DNA from 3 places in the Enterobacter pseudoroggenkampii genome. Region 2 is predicted to be linked to each of the others. Evidence: predicted binding sites of a transcription regulator. Region 2 holds the regulator's gene; each other region holds the start of a gene.
The links. The regulator PhoB, encoded in region 2, activates phosphate uptake and scavenging genes when phosphate is short. The targets are predictions, from matches to a motif close to CTGTCATAAAACTGNCNNAT.
Positions count from the first base shown of each region.

Region 1: a site for PhoB is predicted at 3,346-3,365, ahead of uvrB (excinuclease ABC subunit UvrB). Genes of this name have one in related genera too.
Region 3: a site for PhoB is predicted at 4,237-4,256, ahead of kdgR (DNA-binding transcriptional regulator KdgR). Genes of this name have one in related genera too.

Region 1 is NZ_JAPMLV010000001.1:486,778-494,715, forward strand. Features, by position in the region: gene bioF (8-amino-7-oxononanoate synthase) at 1-726, shown strand, start outside; gene bioC (malonyl-ACP O-methyltransferase BioC) at 710-1,465, shown strand; gene bioD (dethiobiotin synthase) at 1,458-2,159, shown strand; gene OTG14_RS02395 (ABC transporter ATP-binding protein) at 2,122-2,844, opposite strand; gene uvrB (excinuclease ABC subunit UvrB) at 3,597-5,612, shown strand; gene yvcK (uridine diphosphate-N-acetylglucosamine-binding protein YvcK) at 5,687-6,595, opposite strand; molybdenum cofactor riboswitch at 6,821-6,954, shown strand; gene moaA (GTP 3',8-cyclase MoaA) at 6,942-7,931, shown strand.
Region 2 is NZ_JAPMLV010000001.1:89,181-97,118, forward strand. Features, by position in the region: gene mak (fructokinase) at 1-252, shown strand, start outside; gene sbcC (exonuclease subunit SbcC) at 319-3,450, opposite strand; gene sbcD (exonuclease subunit SbcD) at 3,447-4,652, opposite strand; gene phoB (phosphate response regulator transcription factor PhoB) at 4,840-5,529, shown strand; gene phoR (phosphate regulon sensor histidine kinase PhoR) at 5,551-6,846, shown strand; gene brnQ (branched-chain amino acid transporter carrier protein BrnQ) at 7,256-7,938, shown strand, end outside.
Region 3 is NZ_JAPMLV010000001.1:1,997,852-2,005,789, forward strand. Features, by position in the region: gene ftsI (peptidoglycan glycosyltransferase FtsI) at 1-236, opposite strand, end outside; gene cspE (transcription antiterminator/RNA stability regulator CspE) at 474-683, opposite strand; partial or broken gene OTG14_RS09810 (DUF2627 domain-containing protein) at 697-841, opposite strand; gene OTG14_RS09815 (MBL fold metallo-hydrolase) at 1,367-2,356, opposite strand; gene OTG14_RS09820 (YebO family protein) at 2,380-2,670, opposite strand; gene mgrB (PhoP/PhoQ regulatory lipoprotein MgrB) at 2,745-2,888, opposite strand; gene OTG14_RS09830 (YobH family protein) at 3,049-3,288, shown strand; gene kdgR (DNA-binding transcriptional regulator KdgR) at 3,354-4,145, opposite strand; gene OTG14_RS09840 (MFS transporter) at 4,325-5,698, shown strand; gene htpX (protease HtpX) at 5,749-6,630, opposite strand; gene prc (carboxy terminal-processing peptidase) at 6,824-7,938, opposite strand, start outside.

The DNA of each region.
Region 1 (7,938 bases), 400 kb from region 2:
GCGCAGCTGCGCCGCTTTGCTCATAACGATGCGGGACAGCTAGCTGCGCTGCTGGATAAACCCTGCGACGGACAACAGCTGGCGGTCACGGAAGGGGTATTCAGCATGGACGGCGACAGCGCGCCGCTTGCCGCGCTGCACGATACCGCCAAACGGCAAAACGCCTGGCTGCTGGTGGACGATGCCCACGGCATTGGCGTAATGGGCGACGAAGGGCGCGGGAGCGCGTATCAGCAAAACGTGAAGCCGGAGCTGCTGATTGTCACTTTCGGCAAAGGTTTTGGCGTCAGCGGCGCCGCCGTGCTGTGCAGCGAATCCGTCGCCGACTATCTGCTGCAGTTTGCCCGACACCTAATCTATAGCACCAGCATGCCCCCGGCGCAGGCCGTGGCGCTGTCTGCATCGCTGGCGGTGATCCGCAGCGCAGAAGGGGATGAACGTCGCCAGCGGCTGGCAGAGCATATCGCCCGCTTCCGCCAAGGGCTAGCGGCGCTGCCCTTCCGCAGTCCCGATTCGCAGAGCGCTATCCAGCCGGTGATTGTCGGTGAAAATGCCCGCGCGCTGGCGCTGGCACAGGCGCTGCGCCAGTGCGGCATGTGGGTGACCGCCATCCGCCCGCCAACGGTCCCGCCAGGTACCGCGCGGCTGCGTTTAACCCTGACGGCGGCGCATGAAGCACAGGATATTGAGACGTTGCTGGAGGCGCTCCATGATGCCGGTGAATAAGCAGGCCATCGCGGCGGCATTTGGTCGCGCCGCGCAGAGCTATTCGCAGCACGATGAGCTGCAGCGTCTGAGCGCGCAGGGGCTTCTGACCGCGCTTGGCGAGAGCCGTTTTCCGCAGGTGCTGGACGCCGGCTGTGGTCCGGGCAGCAACAGCCACTACTGGCGCGGGACGGGAAGCCAGGTCACGGCTATCGACCTCTCAGAGCAGATGCTCGACGAGGCGCGTCAAAGGCAGGCAGCGGATCGCTATCTGCTGGCCGATATCGAGGCGATCCCGCTGGCGGACGCGCAGTTTGATCTGGTCTGGAGCCATCTGGCGGTCCAGTGGTGCAGCAGCCTGCCGCAGGCCTTGCGCGAGCTTTATCGCATGGCGCGACCGGGCGGGAAGGTGGCCTTTACTACCTTGCTGGAGAGTTCGCTGCCGGAGCTGAATCAGGCGTGGAAAGCGGTGGATGAGCAGCCGCACGCTAACCGTTTTTTATCGCATGACCAGGTGACGCAGGCGCTGGCAGGCTGGCGCTATCGCAGCACGGTACAGACCATCACCCTCAATTTTAGCGATGCGTTCAGCGCCATGCGCTCGCTGAAGGGCATCGGCGCCACGCACCTGCATGCCGGACGGGAGAAAAAACCGCTCACCCGGGGCCAATTGCAGCGTCTGGAGCTGGCCTGGCCGCAGCAGCGGGGTCATTTCCCGCTCTCTTATCAACTTTTTCATGGGATTATCGAACGTGACTGAACGTTATTTTGTTACCGGAACGGATACGGAAGTGGGCAAAACGGTGGCCAGCTCTGCGCTGCTGCAGGCGGCACGAAAGCTCGGAAAAAACACCGCCGGATATAAGCCCGTTGCTTCCGGCAGCGAGATGACGGCGGATGGCTTACGCAACACCGACGCGCTGGCGCTCCAGCGTAACAGCACGCGTGAACTCGCCTATTCAGCGGTCAATCCGTACACCTTTGCCGAGCCGACCTCGCCGCACATCATCAGCGCTGACGAAGGTCGTCCGATTGATTTCGCCGTGCTTTCAGCCGGGTTACGGGCGCTGGAAAGCCAGGCCGACTGGGTGCTGGTGGAAGGGGCTGGCGGCTGGTTTACGCCGCTTTCGGACGCGCAGACGTTTGCTGACTGGGTGCAGGCCGAGCAGCTTCCGGTCATTCTGGTCGTCGGCGTTAAGCTGGGCTGTATCAATCACGCCATGCTGACCGCGCAGGCCATACGGCAGGCCGGGCTGCGTCTGGCGGGCTGGATAGCCAACGACGTGGTTGCGCCGGGGAAACGACACCAGGATTATCTGGCGACGCTCAGGCGCGTTCTTCCCGCCCCGTGCCTCGGGGAAATTCCCTGGCTTGCTGACGGCGCGGAAAATGCCGAAACCGGGCGTTATCTCGATCTCAGCGTCTTGCTTCCCGCGACATCCAGTGCGCGATAAGCTCGTCATCCAGTTCGTTAACGTGGCCCTGCGCCACGTTACGCCCGCGATAGAGCATACAGAAACGGTCCGCAACCCGGCGGATAAACGACAGCTGCTGCTCCGCTAACAGCACCGTCATACCTAACTCCCGGTTTAAGCGCACCAGCAGCTGCCCCAGCTTCTGGGCGAAGCTGTGTCCTGCGCCTTGCAGGGGCTCATCGAGGATCAGCAGGTGAGGACGGTTCACCAGCGCATTAGCCAGCGCCAGCTGGTACTGGTCGTCCGGAGAGAGCGTGTTGGCGCGGGTCTGTCGCAATGCGTAGAGCGCCGGAAACAGGTCGTAAACATCATTTTTCGCTTCCGGGTTGGGTTTCCCCATCGCCCGCATGGCGATATGCAGATTCTCCTCAATCGTTAACTGGGAGAAGATCCGCCTGTCCTGCGGGACATAGCCTATCTCCGTTCCTGAACGCTGTTCTGGCGGCAGGTTAAGCAAATCGCGCGGCGGCGCGCCTGCCTCATGCCAGATGATGCTGCCGCTTTCGACGGGCACTCTCCCGGCGATGCAATTCATGAGGGTGGTTTTCCCCATTCCCGGCAGGCCAACGACGCCTGTACACATCCCTTGCGGAAAATCCAAATTCACGTTCCATAGCGTATGTTGGCTTCCGTAAAACTGATTCACAGCACGCAGACTCAACATCTTTCTCTCCTTAAAAATGTGTGTAGGTGAGGCTCGGGTTTGAATCTGCAAAACCCCTGCCAGAAACCGAAAAGCGTTTAAAAAACCGGCTTTTTTAGGAATAAGTCATCGGAGAGGGGCCGAGAAAAAACGGGATTGCACATCGACGGTGCTGGCGGTGTTGAGTTGTGGTGCAGAACCCGAAATGCTGAAAATGTGAGCAAGATCGCATCGGTTGGTTATGAATGACGCAACTGTTAATCAGCAAAAAATAGCTATAAAAATTTTTTACCGCCGTCTCGTGGGAAAATCCGGGAATTTGCCGAGCGCCAGTCTGCATGGGCTGGAAGCAGTTATCCACTATTCCTGTGGATAACCATGTGCATTAGAGTTAGAAAACACGCGATAAGCGAGAGAAGACGCGGCTTACGCCCAAATTGACGCGAAACGCGGCTTTAGAAAATATCGTTTATTATTTAATTGCTTAGATAAAAGCAATTCCCGTCATGAAAGTGTCACTCGTTGCCACAAAACTATCATTACCTGGCTTGACAAATGTTAAAAAAGAAAAAGTTCTGGGGATAACCTGACCTGACTGGTGTTTTATATTGTCACAGTCCAAATTTTGGTCGCTATCGCGCTAATCATTCAGGCGCTACTCTAAATATCCTGACACGCTACTGGTTTTTCATCCAGTGTTTTTTGCTGGCATTCCTGGCAACAAGGAGTAAAATTACTCACCTGCCGCTTATAACGTCATCAGGTTGTCGCCCATGAGTAAACCGTTCAAATTGAATTCTGCTTTCCGTCCATCTGGCGATCAGCCTGAGGCGATCCGTCGTCTGGAAGAAGGGCTGGAAGATGGGCTGGCGCACCAGACGCTGCTGGGGGTAACCGGCTCGGGTAAAACGTTCACCATCGCCAACGTGATTGCGGATCTCCAGCGCCCCACGATGGTGCTGGCACCCAATAAAACCCTGGCCGCACAGCTTTACGGCGAGATGAAAGAGTTCTTCCCGGAAAACGCCGTGGAGTATTTCGTCTCCTACTACGATTACTACCAGCCTGAAGCCTATGTACCGAGCTCTGACACCTTCATTGAGAAAGATGCCTCGGTGAACGAACACATCGAGCAGATGCGTCTGTCGGCCACTAAGGCGCTTCTGGAGCGTCGCGATGTGGTCGTTGTCGCATCGGTTTCCGCGATCTACGGTCTCGGCGATCCGGATCTCTATCTCAAGATGATGCTGCACCTGACGCAGGGGATGATCATCGACCAGCGCGCCATCGTCCGTCGTCTGGCGGAGCTGCAGTATGCCCGTAACGATCAGGCGTTCCAGCGCGGCACCTTCCGCGTACGCGGTGAGGTGATCGACATCTTCCCGGCGGAATCGGACGATATGGCGCTGCGCGTCGAGCTGTTCGACGAAGAGGTTGAACGCCTGTCGCTCTTCGACCCGCTGACCGGACACGTTGAGTCGGTGATCCAGCGCTTCACCATCTACCCAAAAACGCACTACGTGACGCCGCGCGAGCGTATCGTGCAGGCGATGGAAGAGATCAAAGTGGAGCTGGCCGAGCGCCGTAAGGTGCTGCTGGCCAACAATAAGCTGCTGGAGGAGCAGCGCCTGAGCCAGCGCACCCAGTTTGACCTTGAGATGATGAACGAGCTGGGCTACTGCTCCGGCATCGAAAACTACTCCCGCTTCCTCTCCGGGCGCGGGCCGGGCGAGCCGCCGCCGACGCTGTTTGACTACCTTCCGGCAGACGGTTTGCTGGTGATCGACGAATCCCACGTTACGATCCCGCAGATCGGCGGGATGTACCGCGGCGACCGGGCGCGTAAAGAGACGCTGGTAGAGTACGGCTTCCGCCTGCCGTCGGCGCTGGATAACCGTCCGATGAAATTTGAAGAGTTTGAGGCGCTCGCGCCGCAAACCATCTACGTTTCGGCCACGCCGGGCAACTACGAGCTGGAAAAATCGGGCGATGAGGTGGTTGACCAGGTGGTGCGTCCGACCGGGCTGTTGGATCCGGTTATCGAGGTGCGTCCGGTGGCCACCCAGGTGGACGACCTGCTCTCTGAGATCCGCGCCCGTTCCGCCATCAACGAGCGCGTGCTGGTGACCACGCTCACCAAGCGTATGGCGGAAGACCTGACCGAGTATCTCGAAGAGCACGGCGAGAAGGTGCGTTATCTGCACTCGGATATCGATACCGTGGAGCGCATGGAGATTATCCGCGACCTGCGTCTGGGCGAGTTTGACGTGCTGGTAGGGATTAACCTGCTGCGAGAAGGTCTCGATATGCCGGAGGTCTCGCTGGTGGCGATTCTCGATGCGGACAAAGAGGGCTTCCTGCGTTCTGAACGCTCCCTGATCCAGACCATCGGTCGTGCGGCGCGTAACGTCAACGGTAAAGCGATTCTGTACGGTGACAAAATTACCCCGTCGATGGCGAAAGCGATTGGTGAGACGGAACGCCGCCGCGAGAAACAGCAGCGCTACAACGAAGAACACGGCATTACGCCGCAGGGTCTGAACAAGAAGGTGGTGGATATTCTGGCGCTGGGTCAGAACATTGCCAAAACCAAAGCGAAAGGCCGCGGCAAGGCGCGTTCAGTGGTGGAAGAAGATACCGTCGTGCTGACGCCGAAAGCGCTGCAGCAGAAAATCCACGAGCTGGAAGGGCAGATGATGCAGCACGCGCAGAACCTTGAGTTCGAAGAGGCGGCGCAGATCCGCGACCAGCTTCATCAACTGCGGGATCTGTTTATCGCGGCATCATAGGTTAAAGCAGCGTATTTCTCCCTCTCCCCGTGGGAGAGGGCCGGGGTGAGGGCATCAGGCCGCAAAAAACGAACCTAACCCAGCGCCTGAATCGCCTTCTCCAGCGCCTCGCGCAGCAGGTGACGGTCGTGGCGATACTTGATGTCTGAGGCCTCCAGTGGCTCCTGCACCACCAGACGATCGCCAATCCCTGACACATCCACTTTTGGTCCCACGACTACGCCGTCAATGATTTTCTTGCCGACGTAATGCTCCATTAATTCAAGCTTGTCCGCCAGCGACAGGCTCGCCGCCGCCGGGCTCAGTTCACGTCCCAGATTACCGATGTAAACCATCGGCGCCGGGGTGCGGCGCAGCGCCTGCGCCAGCTCTTTCACCAGCAGAATGGGCATCAGGCTGGTATAAAAACTGCCTGGACCGATCAGGATAAGATCCGCTTCCCCGATTGCCTCTACCGCTTCACGCGTGGCGGGCACGCTCGGATAGGTCATCAACTCCGTTGGCGGCAGAAGGAGCTGGTCAATATTCACCTCGCCGTAAACTTCATGCCCTTCGGCGTCGATAGCCATCAAGTCAACCGGTTGTTCAGACATGGGGATCAGGAATGCGTCCACTTTGAGCAGATTACGGATCAGATTGATGGCTTCGAGAGGCCGTACGCTCAGGTGATCCAGCGCCTTTAACATCAGATTTCCGAGGTTATGCCCGGAAAGTTCGCCATTACCGCCAAAACGGTACTCAAACATCGCCGACGCGACGCTCGGCTCGGTAATTAACTGGTTCAGGCAGTTGCGCATATCTCCCCAGGCAATGCCGCCTTCGGCACGACGAATGCGCCCGGTTGAGCCGCCGTTATCGGTGGTGGTCACTATCCCTGTCAGCCTTGAGCCCAGTGACGACAAAGAGGACATAACCCGGCCTAAGCCGTGTCCTCCGCCAAGAGCGACCACTCGGTCAAGATCCGCAAAAGTGCGATTGCGCATACGTATTCCTTATTACGTTCGATCGCGTAACAGTAACCTAACTACCCCTAAAAGACGATGCTTCACCCGATGCAAAATGACGTATATCAATGTGAAAATGCGGTTTTTAGGTATTCTGTAGCGAAAATGGACGAATGACTCGCTATATACTTAATTATATAGCGAAAAGCGATAATGGCGCCGTCAGAATTTCCGCGCTACTATCGCCCTAACCACGTTTTCAAAATTGAAAACATACACTCTAGCCCTTGCGCCTGTGTCGAAAGATATGGCGCTCTGGCCGTGGCGAATTTGCCACCAGGGTACAGAAAGAAATGACTGTGCCTCCCGATCTGGAAAGGTGTACATGGCTTCACAACTTACTGATGCTTTCGCGCGTAAGTTTTATTACTTACGTCTGTCGATTACCGATGTGTGCAACTTCCGTTGCACCTACTGCCTGCCCGATGGCTACAAACCGGGCAGCATCACCAATAACGGCTTTCTCTCCGTGGATGAAGTGCGCCGCGTTACGCGCGCCTTCTCTGAGCTCGGCACCGAAAAAGTGCGCCTTACCGGCGGTGAACCCTCGCTGCGCCGCGATTTCCCCGACATCATTGCCGCCGTACGTGAAAACGAACGTATCCGCCAGATTGCGGTGACCACCAACGGTTACCGCATGGCGCGCGACGTGGCGACCTGGCGCAATGCGGGGCTGACGGCGATCAACGTCAGCGTCGATAGCCTGGACGCCCGCCAGTTCCACGCCATTACCGGCCAGGATAAATTCCAGCAGGTCATGGACGGTATCGATGCGGCATTTGCGGCCGGCTTCGAAAAAGTCAAAGTCAACACGGTGCTGATGCGTGATGTAAACCATCACCAGCTTGATACCTTCCTGGCGTGGATTAAATCCCGCCCCATTCAGCTGCGTTTTATTGAGCTGATGGAAACCGGCGAGGGTAGCGAGCTGTTCCGCCGCCATCACATCTCCGGCATGGTGCTGCGCGACGAGCTGCTAAAACGCGGCTGGCTCCATCAGATCCGCCAGCGCAGCGACGGCCCGGCGCAGGTCTTCTGCCACCCGGATTACGAAGGCGAGATCGGGCTTATCATGCCTTACGAGAAAGATTTCTGCGCCAGCTGCAACCGCCTGCGCGTCTCCTCCGTGGGCAAGCTCCATCTTTGCCTGTTTGGTGACGGCGGCGTAGACCTTCGCGATCTGCTGGAAGACGATGCGCAGCAGGACGCGCTTGAAGCACGCATTTCTGAAGCGCTGACGCATAAAAAACAGACCCACTTCCTGCATCAGGGCAATACCGGCATTACTCAGAACCTGTCCTACATCGGCGGGTAATCAGGCT
Region 2 (7,938 bases):
CCTGTCGCCGAACTGGCGCTTAGCCGCTACGAAATGCGGCTGGCGAAATCGCTGGCTCACGTGGTGAATATTCTCGATCCTGACGTGATAGTGCTGGGTGGCGGCATGAGCAACGTCGATCGGCTGTACGCCACGGTGCCGAACCTGGTGAAACAGTGGGTCTTCGGCGGTGAATGCGAAACCCCGATCCGCAAAGCGCTGCACGGGGACTCCAGCGGCGTGCGCGGCGCGGCGTGGTTATGGCCAGAATAAACGTTTATTCCCTCTCCCTGTGGGAGAGGGTTAGGGTGAGGGCATCAGACCGCACGATCACCCCATTCATTCCACCGCAAACACCTTATCCAGCCTGCTATACCCCAGGCCGTTGATCTTCTTCACCTTAATCTGCACCGGAATGCGCTCTTTCATCGCCTCAACGTGGCTGATCACGCCGATGGTTTTCCCGGTGGCGTTCAGCGCGTCGAGCGCATCCAGCGCGGTATCCAGCGTTTCACTGTCGAGCGTGCCGAACCCTTCATCCAGGAACAGGGAATCGATCCGCGTCTTATGACTCACCAGATCGGAAAGGGCCAGCGCCAGCGCCAGGCTGACCAGGAAGCTTTCACCGCCCGAGAGCGTACGGGTATCGCGAACCGCATCCGCCTGCCAGGTATCGACCACTTCCAGCTCCAGCGCGTCACTGGCCTTACGCTGCAGCAGATAACGCCCGTGCAGACGGTTAAGCTGCTGGTTTGCGAGCCAGACAAGATTGTCCAGCGTCAGTCCCTGGGCGAACTTACGGAACTTGTCGCCGGTGCTGGAGCCGATCAGCGCGTTCAGGTACCCCCAGTCGTCCGCCTGGCGCGCGGCCTCTTCAATTTGCTGCATCAACGCCAACTGGTGCTGACGGTTATCGCTGTCCTGCTTAAGCTGCTGACGGATCTCGCCCTGATGCGTGGTGTTCTCGCGCAGCCGCTGCGCCAGCTGCTGCAGCTGGCTTTGCAGCGTGGGGGCATCGGCGTCGAGCCCTTCCGGCCGCAGCGCCAGATGAGCCTGCAGCTGCTGGTTAGCCTGGCCGGAAAGGGCCGCGGCCTGCTGTATCTGGTTTTCCAGCGACTGTTTCAGCTGTTCAAGGTGGCGAATAGCGTCGTCATCCAACAGCGCGGCAAGGAACGCGTCCCGATCGGCAAAGCAGCTTGCCGAGAGCGCCGCGGTGAACTGCGTCTGCGACTGTTGCAGACGCTCTTGCTCCAGCGTCTCCTGCTGCTGTTGCGCGGTCAGCTGGCTCTGTAGCGACACGCACTCGTCGTGGATGTCGCGCCAGTTGTCAGGAATAACCGGTTCGGCGTCTGCGCTGTTCGTTGCCGGAAGCGCGTCGAGCAGCGGCTTCAGGGCGTTTATGCGTTCCTGAAGCACGCCGTGCTGCGTTTGCTTCTCCTGCCACTGCGAGAATTCCGCTTCGCGGGCGTGCAGCCAGGCGGCTTCATTACCGTCTTCAGGTACGTTGAGTGATAGCGAGAGCAGGGCGTGTTCCAGCGCCTGTCGCGCGGCCGTCAGCTGCTGCTGATACTGTCGCTCCTGCGCTTCCTGCTCGTTCAACTGGTTTTGCAGGGTCAGACGTTGGCTGAGCTGATAAAGCTGGCGCTCGTACTGTTCCTGCTCGTTCAGCCATGGCGCGATATCGTCCTGAATATTCAACGCTATATTCAGGGAAGCACAGGCCTCGATCCACTCTTTAGTGAGTGCTTGCTCTTCCTGAGAGAGCGTCTGAACTTCGTCTGTCTCGCGCTGGATCTGCTGAGTCAGGGCATTAACCTGTCCCAGCACCAGCAGGCCTTCCTCTTTAAGCGCGGCGACCTCTTTTTCCAGGGCATCACGGCGGCGCTGGTTATCCGTCAGCTCAAGCGACTGGTATTGCTCAACGGCGGGATGCTCGCTGGAGCCGCACAGCGGACAGGGTTTGCCGGCCTCAAGCCGGGCACGATAGCTTTCCAGGTCTTTAATCGTCGCTTCGCGTTCGCACAGGGCCTTCAGGTCCAGATAGTGCTGGTGTTTCTCTTTGTACTGCTGGCGGCGCAGCGTCAGCGTTTCATTGAGTTTATTTTGTTCGGCCTGCGCCTTCTGCACGCTTTCACCGCTCTGGCGCAGGCGCTTTTGCAGCGGCTGATAGCGGGCATGCAGCGACGTTAGCCGCTGGCGCAGCGTGCGTGACCGGGACTGCTGCTCCATGGCCGCGCTGACCTCATCCGCCGTCAGGGTCAGCGCATTTTCCGGCATCTCAGCCAGCCTGTTGCGTAATTCACTCATCCGCGCAGCAAGCGAGGCTAACTGCGTTTTATCGCGGTTAAGCTGCGAGAACTGGGCGCGCCAGCCGGCAATCTCCTGTCCCAGCAGCCGATAGCGATCGTGCTCCGCCAGCCACTGCGCCAGCGCCGTCAGTTCGGTCTGAAGCTGTTCGTGGTTACGCAGGGCGGCATTGCGGATACGTGAACGCAGCGCGGTTCTGGCTTGTAAGCGAGTATTTACTTCGATAATTCGCTGCTGCGTCTGTGCCAGACGCGCGGTTTGCTCCTGCTGATGTTCCCAGAGCGGTCGAAGCTGGGCGGCGGGCAGAGCAAGCTGGAGCTTTGCCAGCTCTGGCGCAGCGTTCGTCAGCGCCTGTTGCGCCTGCTGCTGCGTCGCGGTGACGCGCTGTTGCTCGCGCACGAGCTCATCATGACGCGTAAGCCACTGAAAATCTTTCTGCTGGCTTTGCTGCTGAACCAGCAGGGTTTTCTCTTCGTCAGTAAGTGCCTGCAAACTTTGCTGTAACTGCTGCTGCTGTTCTTCGCTCAACAGAACGACGCCCGCCGCCTGCGCCTCGCACTTTTCAAGCACGCTGCGGGCGGCTTTATGTTTTTCAAACACCATGGCGGAAATCTGGCCGTAGATCTCGGTGCCGGTCAGCTCTTCCAGCAGCTCGGCACGATCGCTCGGTTTGGCATTAAGGAAGGCGGCAAACTGCCCCTGTGACAGCAGCATCGAGCGGGTAAAGCGCCCGTAGTCCAGCCCGGTAAGCGCGGCGGTTTGCTCCAGCTTATCCGACACTTTGTCGGCCAGGATTTTGCCATCTTCACAGCGCGCCAGCTCCACGCGCGGTGCCTGCAGGTTCCCGTCCGGCTGGTTGCGCGCCCGGTTCTGGCTCCAGAAGGCGCGATAGGCGGTGCCTTTTACCTCGAACTCCACTTCTGCCAGGCATTCGGCGGTGTCGCGCGTCATCAGATCATTTTGCGCCTGAGAGACCTTCTGCAGTCGCGGCGTTTCGTGATAAAGCGCCAGACAGATGGCGTCGAGCAGGGTAGTTTTTCCTGCCCCGGTCGCGCCGGTGATGGCAAACAGCCCGTTGCTGGCAAACGGCTCCTCGGTAAAGTCAATTTTCCACTCGCCCTTGAGTGAGTTGAGATTTTTCAGGCGCAGGCTCAAAATTTTCATGCGTTTTCTTCCTCATCATTGAGCGCATGCAGGGTACGGCTGAACAGTTCGCTGAGTCTTGCGCGCTTCGCGTCGTCAATCTCTTCCTGCGAGAGCCTGCGTTCAAACACCTCTTCAACCCGCAGTTCACTGAGCGTTTCACGTTGAGCGCTTAACAGAATTTTCTCGCGCTGCTCGCGGCTGCGGCGGACCAGTAAGACTTCGACGGGCAAATCCTCCGTCAGCGCCTGAATTTTGCGCTGCATATCGTGCAGGTAGTCATCGGTGGTGATTTCGATATCCAGCCAGACGGGGGGATCTTGTTCGACACCGCGCCACTGTTCCAGCTGGGCGGTGATGGCATCGAGATCGCCTTTCAGCACCGCCAGCGGCTGGGTGACCGGTACTTCCAGCGTCTCGACGGCGCGGAGTTTTCCCTCGCTGAAGCTCACCAGATGCACGGATTTGGCTTTCCCTGTTTCGTCAAAGCTGAGCGAAATAGGGGAGCCGCAGTAGCGGATGTGCTCGCTGCCGCCAATAACCTGCGCGCGGTGAATGTGTCCGAGCGCAATGTAGTCGGCTGGCGGGAAGTTCTGCGCCGGAAAGGCATCCAGCGTACCGATATAGATGTCACGCACGGCGTCACTTTTACTGGCCCCGACGGTGGTGAGATGCCCGGTTGCAATCACCGGAATAGGCTGTTCACCCCGCAGGGCACAGGCTTCGGCGTGCTGCTGGCGGTAATAGTCGGTGATGGCCTGTAACAGATGTTGCTGCTTTTCTGCACCCGACAGCCCTGCCTGGCTTTGCACGATGTCCCGCGGACGTAAAAACGGTATCGGACACAGCACAGCCCCCGGCGAGCCGTCGCGTTTATTCAGGATCTGCGGGGCGTGCCCGGCGCTGGCGACCACGGTGGTATTGAGAAATGCCAGGATATCGCGGGATTCATTGAGCGTGGCGACGGAATCATGGTTGCCGGCGACAATCACCAGGTGACAGCCGGTTTGCTGCAGATTCACCACGAAGCGGTTATACAGTTCACGCGCATAGCTGGGGGGCGAGCCGGTATCAAAGATGTCACCCGCCACAATAATCGCGTCCACCTCGTGCGTCCGGGCCGTTTCCAGCAGCCAGTTCAGGAACGCTTCATGTTCAGCCGCACGGCTTTTGCTGTAAAAATTTTGACCCAGATGCCAGTCCGAGGTGTGAAGTATGCGCATAGCTGATCCGTGGCAAAAAAGAGAAAGCAGGATTATAAACGTTCAGAGAAGGGAAAATAACCGCTGTAATAAAACAACGGTTTGCCCGTTATCGTGGTACTGTTTTTCATAAATCTGTCATAAATCTGACGCATAATGGCGCCGAATTACAAACTTGTAACTTAAATAAGATAAGACAGGGCAAAGTATGGCGAGACGTATTCTGGTCGTAGAAGATGAAGCTCCAATTCGTGAAATGGTGTGCTTCGTGCTCGAGCAAAACGGTTTCCAGCCGGTTGAAGCGGAAGATTATGACAGCGCAGTGAACCAGCTGAATGAACCCTGGCCCGATCTGATTCTGCTGGACTGGATGTTGCCTGGCGGCTCCGGACTGCAGTTTATCAAACACCTGAAGCGTGAAGCGCTGACCCGCGACATCCCGGTTGTGATGCTTACGGCGCGCGGAGAAGAAGAGGATCGCGTGCGCGGTCTTGAGACCGGCGCGGACGATTACATTACCAAACCGTTCTCCCCTAAAGAGCTGGTCGCCCGCATTAAAGCCGTGATGCGCCGTATTTCGCCGATGGCGGTGGAAGAGGTGATTGAGATGCAGGGGCTGAGCCTTGATCCCACCTCACACCGCGTGATGACCGGTGAAAATCCCCTCGACATGGGGCCTACCGAATTTAAACTCCTGCACTTCTTTATGACCCACCCGGAACGCGTGTACAGCCGCGAGCAGTTGCTGAATAACGTCTGGGGAACTAACGTGTATGTCGAAGACCGGACGGTTGACGTACATATTCGCCGCCTGCGAAAAGCACTGGAACTGAGCGGCCACGATCGCATGGTGCAGACGGTCCGCGGCACGGGTTATCGTTTTTCTACCCGTTTCTGAACAATGACAGGAGTGTGACGCGTGCTGGAACGTCTGTCATGGAAAAGGCTCGTCTTTGAACTGATCTTATGCTGTATTCCGGCCTTCCTTCTTGGGGCCTTTCTTGGACACCTGCCGTGGTTTCTGCTGGCGTCGGTCACCGGGCTGCTGATCTGGCATTTCTGGAACCTGCTGCGCCTCTCCTGGTGGCTGTGGGTTGACCGAAGTATGACGCCGCCGCCGGGAAGCGGCAGCTGGGAGCCGCTGCTGTACGGTCTGCATCAGATGCAGATGCGTAATAAAAAGCGTCGCCGCGAGCTGGGAAGCCTGATTAAGCGTTTCCGCAGCGGTGCAGAGTCGCTGCCGGATGCCGTGATTCTGACAACCGAAGAAGGGACGATCTTCTGGTGTAACGGCCTGGCGCAACAGCTGCTGGGCCTGCGCTGGCCGGATGACAACGGTCAAAATATCCTCAACCTTCTGCGCTATCCCGAGTTTACGCTGTACCTGAAAAAGCGTGATTTTACCCGTCCGCACAATCTGAAGCTCAATAATGGTCGCCATCTGGAGATCCGCGTGATGCCCTACAGCGATAAGCAGTGGCTGATGGTGGCGCGCGATGTTACCCAAATGCACCAGCTGGAAGGGGCGCGTCGCAACTTCTTCGCCAACGTCAGTCACGAACTGCGAACCCCGTTGACCGTGCTGCAGGGCTACCTGGAAATGATGCAGGAGCAAACGCTGGAAGGCGCGCCGCGTGAAAAAGCGCTGCACACCATGCGCGAGCAAACGCACCGGATGGAAGGGCTGGTGAAGCAGCTGCTGACGCTCTCGAAGATTGAAGCGGCGCCAACGCTGGCACTAAATGACACCATTGATGTCCCGATGATGCTGCGGGTCGTGGAGCGTGAAGCGCAGACGTTAAGCCACAAAAAGCATCACCTGACCTTTGAGGTCGACAATACGCTGAAGGTGCTGGGCAGCGAAGATGAACTGCGTAGCGCTATTTCCAACCTGGTGTATAACGCGGTGAATCATACGCCTGAGGGGACAAATATCGTGGTGCGCTGGCACCATGCCCCAACGGGGGCGGAGTTTAGCGTGGAAGACAATGGGCCGGGGATCGCGCCGGAGCATATTCCGCGTCTGACCGAGCGCTTTTACCGTGTGGATAAAGCGCGATCCCGGCAGACGGGCGGAAGCGGCCTGGGGCTGGCAATTGTGAAACACGCGGTGAATCACCATGAAAGCCGTCTCGATATTCAGAGTACGCTGGGTAAAGGAACCCGTTTCAGTTTCGTTATTCCGGAACGATTAATTGCCAAAAAGATCGCCTGACGGCAGGCGTGTCATTTTACCTTTCCACGGGTCAGCCATCGCTGGCCCGTTTGCTTTGCAGTCAAGCGAAACGCGGATGAATTTTATACGGCTGTCTGTTTTTTGTTCGCATGATTAGCCATGGGTTTTTCTTATAAACAGCGTATTATTCTAACGTGTATTTTCATACTGGCATATTGTTCTGGTTTTGCGATCCCACCTTGCCTTTAAACGTTATAAGCGTTTAAATTGCGCCCCAGATACTGTCAGACCGACTGTATTTGCGTGGTAAATCGAAAAACTATTCTTCTCCACGCCAGGACGGGAGCATTTCCCGCTGAAATTGAGCAAATTTTCGGCTGTATCGTCCCGTCAGGGATATCGAAAATCTCAATGTTTTCAACACCACATCCACAGGCAGTAAGGTTTTATGACCCATCACTTAAAATCGCGTGACATCATCGCGCTGGGCTTTATGACATTTGCGCTGTTCGTTGGCGCAGGCAACATCATTTTCCCTCCAATGGTTGGCCTACAGGCGGGTGAACACGTCTGGACCGCCGCGTTTGGTTTCCTGATTACTGCCGTGGGTCTGCCGGTTCTCACCGTCGTCGCGCTGGCGAAAGTCGGTGGCGGTGTGGATAGCCTTAGCACCCCGATTGGTAAAGTGGCGGGCGTTCTGCTGGCAACCGTCTGCTATCTGGCCGTTGGCCCGCTGTTTGCGACCCCGCGTACGGCCACCGTTTCCTTCGAAGTGGGTATTGCTCCTCTGACCGGTGACGGCGCGATGCCGCTGTTTATCTACAGCCTGATCTACTTCGCGATCGTGATTCTGGTTTCCCTCTATCCGGGCAAACTGCTGGATACCGTGGGTAACTTCCTGGCTCCGCTGAAAATTGTGGCGCTGATTGTTCTGGCGGTAGCGGCCATCGTCTGGCCAGCGGGCCCGATTAGCGATGCGATGGACGCCTATAAAAACGCCGCGTTCTCTAACGGCTTTGTGAACGGCTACCTGACGATGGATACGCTGGGCGCCATGGTGTTTGGTATCGTTATCGTTAACGCCGCGCGTTCCCGCGGTGTGACCGAAGCGCGCCTGCTGACCCGCTATAC
Region 3 (7,938 bases), 1.9 Mb from region 2:
CAAACGGCCCGTACAGGCACGCTCACCGCCAGGGGACGACCTTCGCGATCCATTATCATGCCGCGCGGCGCATCAATCGCCAGCTGGCGGAGGGAGCGCATATCTTCCTGCTTCACCAGATTGTCAGGCTTGATGATTTGCAGCCAGGCTACCCGGCCAAGTAAAAAGACCAGACTACAGAAAATAGCTAAACAGAGCAGCGCAAAACGCGCTGGCGTGAAATTGCCAGCGGTCATTATCAATTTCTTCTTCACCTGAACCCCAGGACTGTTAAACAACGCCCTGATTTAACGGGAAAAGATGCGCTTAGGGAGGCGAAACAGTGCTACTAACCTCGCAGCTTTGCAACAAGTTACTAACAAGACCGTGAATGGTAATATTTTGAAAGATTAAGGACATAAAAAAGCCCCGCGTTATGCGAGGCTTTATGTCTGAGAGTGAAGTGCTAAGCGCTTCAGTCAGCAGCGGTTCGATCAGATAGCAGTTACGTTAACTGCAGCTGGGCCTTTCTGGCCGTCCTGAATTTCGAACTCAACGTTCTGGCCTTCAGCCAGAGTTTTGAAGCCGTTACCCTGGATTGCAGAGAAGTGTACGAACACGTCTTTGCTGCCGTCAGCAGGAGTAATGAAACCAAAACCTTTAGACTCGTTGAACCACTTAACTTGACCTTTAATCTTTGCCATTTTGCAAAATTCCTTAGAGTGTTTTCTTAGCCCGCAGGCATTAACTGAGATAAAACTGAGACATTACTGCATGAGGCACTAATATAAGGTTCGGCAGAGAAGCGGTATTCAACGACAACGTGTTTACTCAGGACTTCTTTACTGAAAATGCCACACATAAACAGAACTGTACCTCGTTTGACCCAAAACGTGTTATCACACACTATGTTTAATATGGCAAGCCATTTTTAAACATGTCTCGATCCGCCGCACAAATTCGAACAGTGCCTGTCAGGTTTTGCACAATTATGCGCATCACGTCCAGACAGCCCTGCTGCGTAACAAAGACCCAGCATTGCTTTCACAACCGCTGTAATCTAAGACTTTTTTAACATAGCTCAATCATAACGAAGCGTCCAGCAACCGGGAAAAGAAATCTTACGTCTTGATTGAGTTAGAACAATTTGTGAAAACTTATGCTTAAATCATTGTAACGCGACCAAATTGTTTCAGAGAAAAAACAGTGTTAATAACCCGCGCCCAGTTGTATTAAAATGCACCAGCGAATAAACAGCGTTATGCACCAAAATAATGAAATTTTTATGACCCTGCATCAAAAGAAGGCAAGCAAAACGTTTCGATAAAAATAAAACATTCCTGCACGCGTTTACATCAACAATATATGCAACAATTTATCGCTTCGTTTATAAGGATAAATATTCACCAATTTTCAGTATCCTGAAAGAATGATTAACTGGTGCTAAATTATCGAGTGCGTGAGTTAACTCCTGCACAGGTTCATCTAAGGCTTCATCTGCCAGTTCAAACACGCCCCAGTGAATGGGGAATGCCAGGGGAGAGCCCAGCTGCTGCCACAATGCCACCGCAGATTGCGGATCCATATGATGGACAGCCATGAACCATCGTGGGGCATAGGCACCAATCGGTAACGCGGCGGCATCAATATGGCCCAGGCGTTCAGGTATCAACAGCAGCTCGGGCGAATACCCCGTATCACCGCTGAACCAGAAACGATGATGTCGGCCTTCCATCACCCAGCCGCACCATAATGAGCGATTGCGGTTCCATGGCGTGCGCATACTCCAGTGTTGAGCCGGTACGGCGGTCAGCGCCATTCCTTGCCAGGTGAAACTCTGCCACCAGTCTAGCTCAACCACGCGTTTTGCTCCCCGACGCCGAAACCAGTCGGCCAGCCCCAACGGAACAAAAAAACTGACGTCGGGGAAGCGTTTGAGGATACGGCGAATGGTCGCGTCATCAAGATGATCGTAATGATTATGGGAGATGACGACCGCATCAAGCTGATGAAGCTGATCGACTGACAGCGCGGGAGGCGTTTTGCGCTGTGGTCCCATGAAAGGGAGCGGAGAAGCACGTCGCGAAAACACCGGGTCGGTAAGGATGATATTGCCGTCCAGCTGCAGCAACACGCTCGCGTGTCCGAGCCACCACACCCCATCTTCATGAGTTTGCGTAAGCTCAACCGGTTGCCACCACTGGCGGATAAAGTCTTCATAACCCAGCGCGGGCGGCTTCGGTAAACCGGCCTCTTTACGCGCTTTACGCCAACGGTCGAGGTCGCCGGGTTGATGTCCGACAGGATCGGTATTACGAAAACCGTTCGGGGTGTGATGTTTCAGGGAGGGGTCATACCAGGGGTTTTTCCAGACCACAGCCACCTCCCAGGACAAAAAGATTAACGCTCAGCCACCAGGCGGATAAAGTCATCTTCGTCTTTGTTATCTTCAGCGACTGCGTCTTTCGGCGCGTCTTTCTCTTCCGGTTCGTTAGCCTCACACAGACGGCGTAGCAGCGCATTCTGACGTTTTTGCTGATCGAGCAGCGCTTCCAGCAGTTCAATCTGCTCGTTAGTACGGGAACTGGCGCGATTCACAAAAAACCAAATGACCAGCCCCACAAGCAGAACAACCAAAGAAATCATCAGGGATGCTATATTCAGCAGCCCTGAATTCAGTAACTCACCCATTTCACCACCTCAATAAAAACGTCTATTTTACCACTGGCGCGAAGGAAGGAAATCACCTTGAGAAAAAATGCGTGTTACCAGGGAATAAATTTATTGATTGCGCAAACGCCGCTAAAAAACTGTACATCCTGATCGCACATCACATTGATCGTCTGCGTCCATAACACCACGCACGCTATCAGCACGATAATCAGAATTACCCAGCGTATTTTTTTCACTCCACACTCCGTCTAATGACCTGATGTAACGAGGTTATCACGCTTATCTTAAACAAGGGCTAACTGTGCCGCCATCGCGCTTTTTTCAGAATCCTGCACTTGTTTCGTTTCGTAAACCGTTTACGCTAGCATTATGATAACAACGATAAAAGAGGTAATGATGCGCTTAATCATTCGAACAATTATTGCACTGGCCCTTGTCTGGATTGGCCTTCTTCTAACGGGTTATGGCGTGCTTGTGGGAAGCATCGAAAACGCTGCCGGGTTAGGCATTCAGTGTAAATACTTAACAGCACAAGGAATGAGCACTGCGCAATATCTGCATACTGACAGCGGGATTGTTGGCTTAACCCACTGTCCGGTCCTGCGTAAGACTTCCGTCGTGATTGATAATGGCTAGTCAGCCGGGTAAATGACCGACAAAAAACGCCGCAACAGATGCGGCGTTTTTTATGTGAACAGAGATTAGAACGGGTAGTCGTGATACCCCATCTGTTCAGAAATCTTACGTGCGGCAGTGTGGAGAATAGCCACATACTCATGCAGACGCTCTTCGGAAAAACGTAAGGTTGGGAAGGAGATACTTAAGCCCGCGATCACCACGCCAAAACGGTCAAATACCGGAACGCCGATGCAGCGCAGTCCCTCTTCCTGCTCCTCGTTATCTTCGCCATACCCCTGCTCGCGTACGCGATCGAGCACCGTTAGCAGCGCGTCCGTGCTGGTAATGGTTCGTGAGGTACTTTGCTTGTATTCCACGCCTTCGAGGATCTGCTTCACTTCCTCACGATCGCGCCACGCCAGCAGAACTTTACCAATGGCGGTACTGTAGAGCGGGTTGCGACGACCAATGCGCGAATACATGCGCAGATTGTACATGGAGTCGATTTTATGGATGTAAACTATGCTGTCTTCATCCAGCGCGCCGAGATGGATGGTCTCTTTAGTGAGGCGAGAGATTTCACGCATCTGAATATCGGCGCTGCGGATCAGGTCAACATTTTGTAGCGCGCGGGCACCCAGCTCAAACAGCTTCAGCGTCAGGGAGTATTTTTCAGATTCGCCTTCCTGGGCAACGTAACCCAGCGATTTCATGGTCTGCAAAAAGCGATATACGGTGCTTTTTGACATCATCACGCGCTGTGACAACTCTGTAATACCTATTTCACGCTCCTCTCCCAGCGCCTGTAAGATGCCAAACACCTTCAGCACGGAAGAAACAGAATCTGGCTGTTTATCCAAATCCGCAATAGCCATTTACCACCTCATAGCGAGTGTTTTATAAAAATCAGAACCGGTTTTTATTATAAGTTCCCGTCATGTCACCTGCAATCAATCCCCGTTTACTTCGTTACAAATCTGCGACATATCGCGGCTGTAACAATGCTAAAATAGTTACCCTGAGAATAATTTCACGCTGAGCTTTTTTAACCCTAATGGAAAAGACCCTTTCCGATGGCCTGCCTTTACCCCAGCGGTATGGCGCGATAGCGACCATCATTATCGGTATATCAATGGCGGTCCTTGACGGCGCAATCGCAAACGTTGCCCTGCCAACCATCGCCAGCGACCTGCACGCCTCTCCCGCCAGTTCGATATGGATTGTTAACGCCTATCAGATTGCGATCGTGGTTTCCCTGCTCTCGTTCTCTTTCCTGGGCGATATGTTCGGTTACCGTCGGGTGTATCAGTGCGGTCTGGTGGTTTTCACCTTTACGTCTTTGTTCTGTGCTCTTTCAGATTCACTGCATACCCTGACGCTTGCCCGCATTGCGCAGGGTTTTGGCGGCGCGGCGCTCATGAGCGTAAACACGGCGCTGATCCGCTTAATTTATCCGCAGCGTCATCTGGGGCGAGGAATGGGGATAAACTCGTTTATTGTCGCCGTCTCTTCTGCCGCCGGGCCAACGATTGCGGCGGCGATCCTTTCCGTTGCGTCATGGCAGTGGCTGTTCGCCATCAACGTGCCGCTGGGTATTGTCGCCATCTTCTTTGCCCTGCGCTTTCTTCCCGCTAACGGTCCCAAAAGCACCATGCCGCGCTTCGATGTGGCGAGTGCGGTGATGAATGCCCTGACCTTTGGCCTGTTGATTACGGCGCTGAGCGGATTTGCGCAGGGACAGTCTCTGATGCTTACCGGCGCGGAGCTTATCGCCCTGCTGGCGATCGGCTTCTTCTTTGTTCGCCGCCAGCTCACTCTCCCTGTGCCTCTACTGCCTGTTGATCTGCTGCGTATTCCCCTCTTTTCCCTCTCCATTTGCACGTCTGTCTGCTCGTTCTGCGCCCAGATGCTGGCACTGGTCTCCCTACCCTTCTTTCTGCAAAGCGTGGTTGGACGTTCAGAGGTGGAGACCGGCCTGCTGCTCACCCCCTGGCCGCTGGCGACCATGGTGATGGCACCGCTGGCAGGTTATTTAATTGAACGCGTCCATGCCGGTTTATTGGGTGCTTTGGGGCTGGCGGTGATGGCGACAGGCCTTTTCGCGCTGGCATTGCTACCGTCATCGCCAACCGATCTGGACATCATCTGGCGCATGATCCTGTGCGGCGCGGGGTTTGGTCTGTTCCAGTCCCCTAACAACCACACCATTATCACCTCCGCGCCGCGTCATCGCAGCGGAGGAGCCAGCGGTATGCTGGGGACCGCGCGTCTGCTGGGCCAAAGCAGCGGTGCGGCACTGGTCGCCCTGATGTTTAACCTTGCCGGACAAAACGGTAACCACATTGCGCTTCTCACCGCAGGTGCCCTTGCTTCCCTCGCGGCGGTCGTCAGCGGCCTGCGGGTGACACAGCCCAGGGTTCAGGCATAAAAAAAGCCGGGCAGAGTGTTCTCCTGCCCGGCTTATTAGGGTTCCTGGCGTTACTTCAGGTATTCCCCACTGCGCAGCGCTTCAATACGTTTATCCAGCGGCGGGTGAGACATAAACAGCTCGCTCAGCGATTTGGATTTACCGTTAATGCAGAAGGCCATCATGCTGTTCGCTTCCTGCGGCTCGTAGCTGGTTTTCAGACGCTGCAGCGCGGCAATCATCTTCTCACGACCAACCAGCTTCGCAGAGCCGGCATCCGCGTGGAATTCACGGTGACGAGAGAACCACATGGTGATGATGCTGGCCAGAATACCGAATACCAGTTCCAGAACCATCGACACGGCGAAGTAGATCAGCGGGTTGCCGTTGCTCTCTTCACCTTCGTCGCGGTTGCCGCCCATAAAGCCAGCCGCAATCTGCGCCAGGATACGGGAGATGAAGATCACGAAGGTGTTCACCACACCCTGAATCAGGGTCATGGTCACCATGTCACCGTTGGCGATATGGCTGATTTCGTGGGCGATAACCGCTTCAGCTTCGTCACGGCTCATGTTCTGCAGCAGACCGGTGCTGACGGCAACCAGTGACGCATCGCGACGGGCGCCCGTGGCAAACGCGTTGATGTCCGGGGCATGGTAAATCGCCACCTGCGGCATGGCGATGCCGGCCTGACGGGATTGCTGAGCCACCGTATTCATCAGCCACTGTTCCATATCGTTACGCGGCTGTTCAATAACCTCACCACCCACCGATTTCAGTGCCATCCACTTCGACATCAGCAGGGAGATGAACGAGCCACCAAAACCAAACAGCAGCGCCATAATCAACAGACCCTGAACGCTGCTCGACTGAATTCCTGTCAGGCTTAGCACGAGCCCGAAAACCACCATGACCGCCAGGTTGGTGAGCAGGAAGAGCGCGATTCGCATCATAATTTTCTTTTTACCTCAGTTTAACAAAACGCACTATGCGATTACCCACATCGTATGGGTATTCCGGTTATTTTCAAGCATCCGGCGGGCGTAAGTCACCAGAAAGACACAACTTTACACAATTGGAAATCTGGCTGACGGAAGGATGAAGAACAAAAAGAAACAGGCACAATTTCTTGTGCCTGTTGGGAGATTATTTTGCCGGAGCGGGCTGTACGGCAGGTTTCTCTTTTTCCTGATTCGCCAGGTCGAGAGCGATATGCACCGTCTCATCCAGATACGGATCCGGCTCCTGGTAATCTTTTGGCAGATCGTCCAGTTTTTTGAGCAGAGGCTTGCCTTCACGCTTGAAGCGATCGTTGATACGCGCCAGGCGGGTTGCATCGTCTTCGTTGTTCTCTTTCTCACGCTGTGCGTAGTTCAGAGAAACGATATTCCGCTTATCTTTCAGGGCATTGAAGCGTGCGATGTCCTTCATGATGTACTGGAATTCCGGATCTTTCGCGATGCGGTCGTTATGCGCTTTCAGCAGTTCAGGGCCAAATTGCGTCATATCACCCGCTTTCACGTAGGTCGCGGCATTGATGCTGTCCCACGGTAACGCGTTATCTTCAAACTTCTCGCCGGTTTCCGTCTCTTCCGTGCCTGTCGGCATCATAATGTCCGGCGTTACGCCCTTACGCTGCGTACTGCCGCCATTCACGCGGTAGAATTTCTGAATGGTGTACTGAACCGAGCCCAGTGCAGGCCATTCCGGACGCAGCATTTGATCGTAGATACGATTAAGAGAACGATACTGCTGAACGGTACCTTTCCCGAAGGTTGGCTCACCGACGATCAGCGCACGGCCATAATCCTGCATGGCAGCGGCAAAGATCTCAGACGCGGAAGCACTGAAGCGGTCAACCAGGACCACCAGCGGGCCTTTGTAGTAGACCACACCGTCGTTGTCGGCATCTTCACGCACTTTACCGTTGTTATCGCGCACCTGCACCACGGGACCCGATGGAATGAACAGACCAGAGAGTGAAACCGCTTCCGTCAGCGCTCCGCCGCCGTTACTGCGCAGGTCGATGATAATGCTGCTGACGTTCTGCTTTTCAAGCTTCTGCAGCTGAACTTTCACATCGTCAGTCAGCCCTACGTAGAAGCCAGGAATATCCAGGACACCCACCTTCTCTTTACCCACGGTTTTCACCGACATTTTCACCGCGCGGTCTTCCAGACGGATACGCTCGCGGGTCAAGGTAACGATACGGGTTTTGGTGCCTTTTCCGGCTGGCAGGACTTCCAGACGAACCTTGCTGC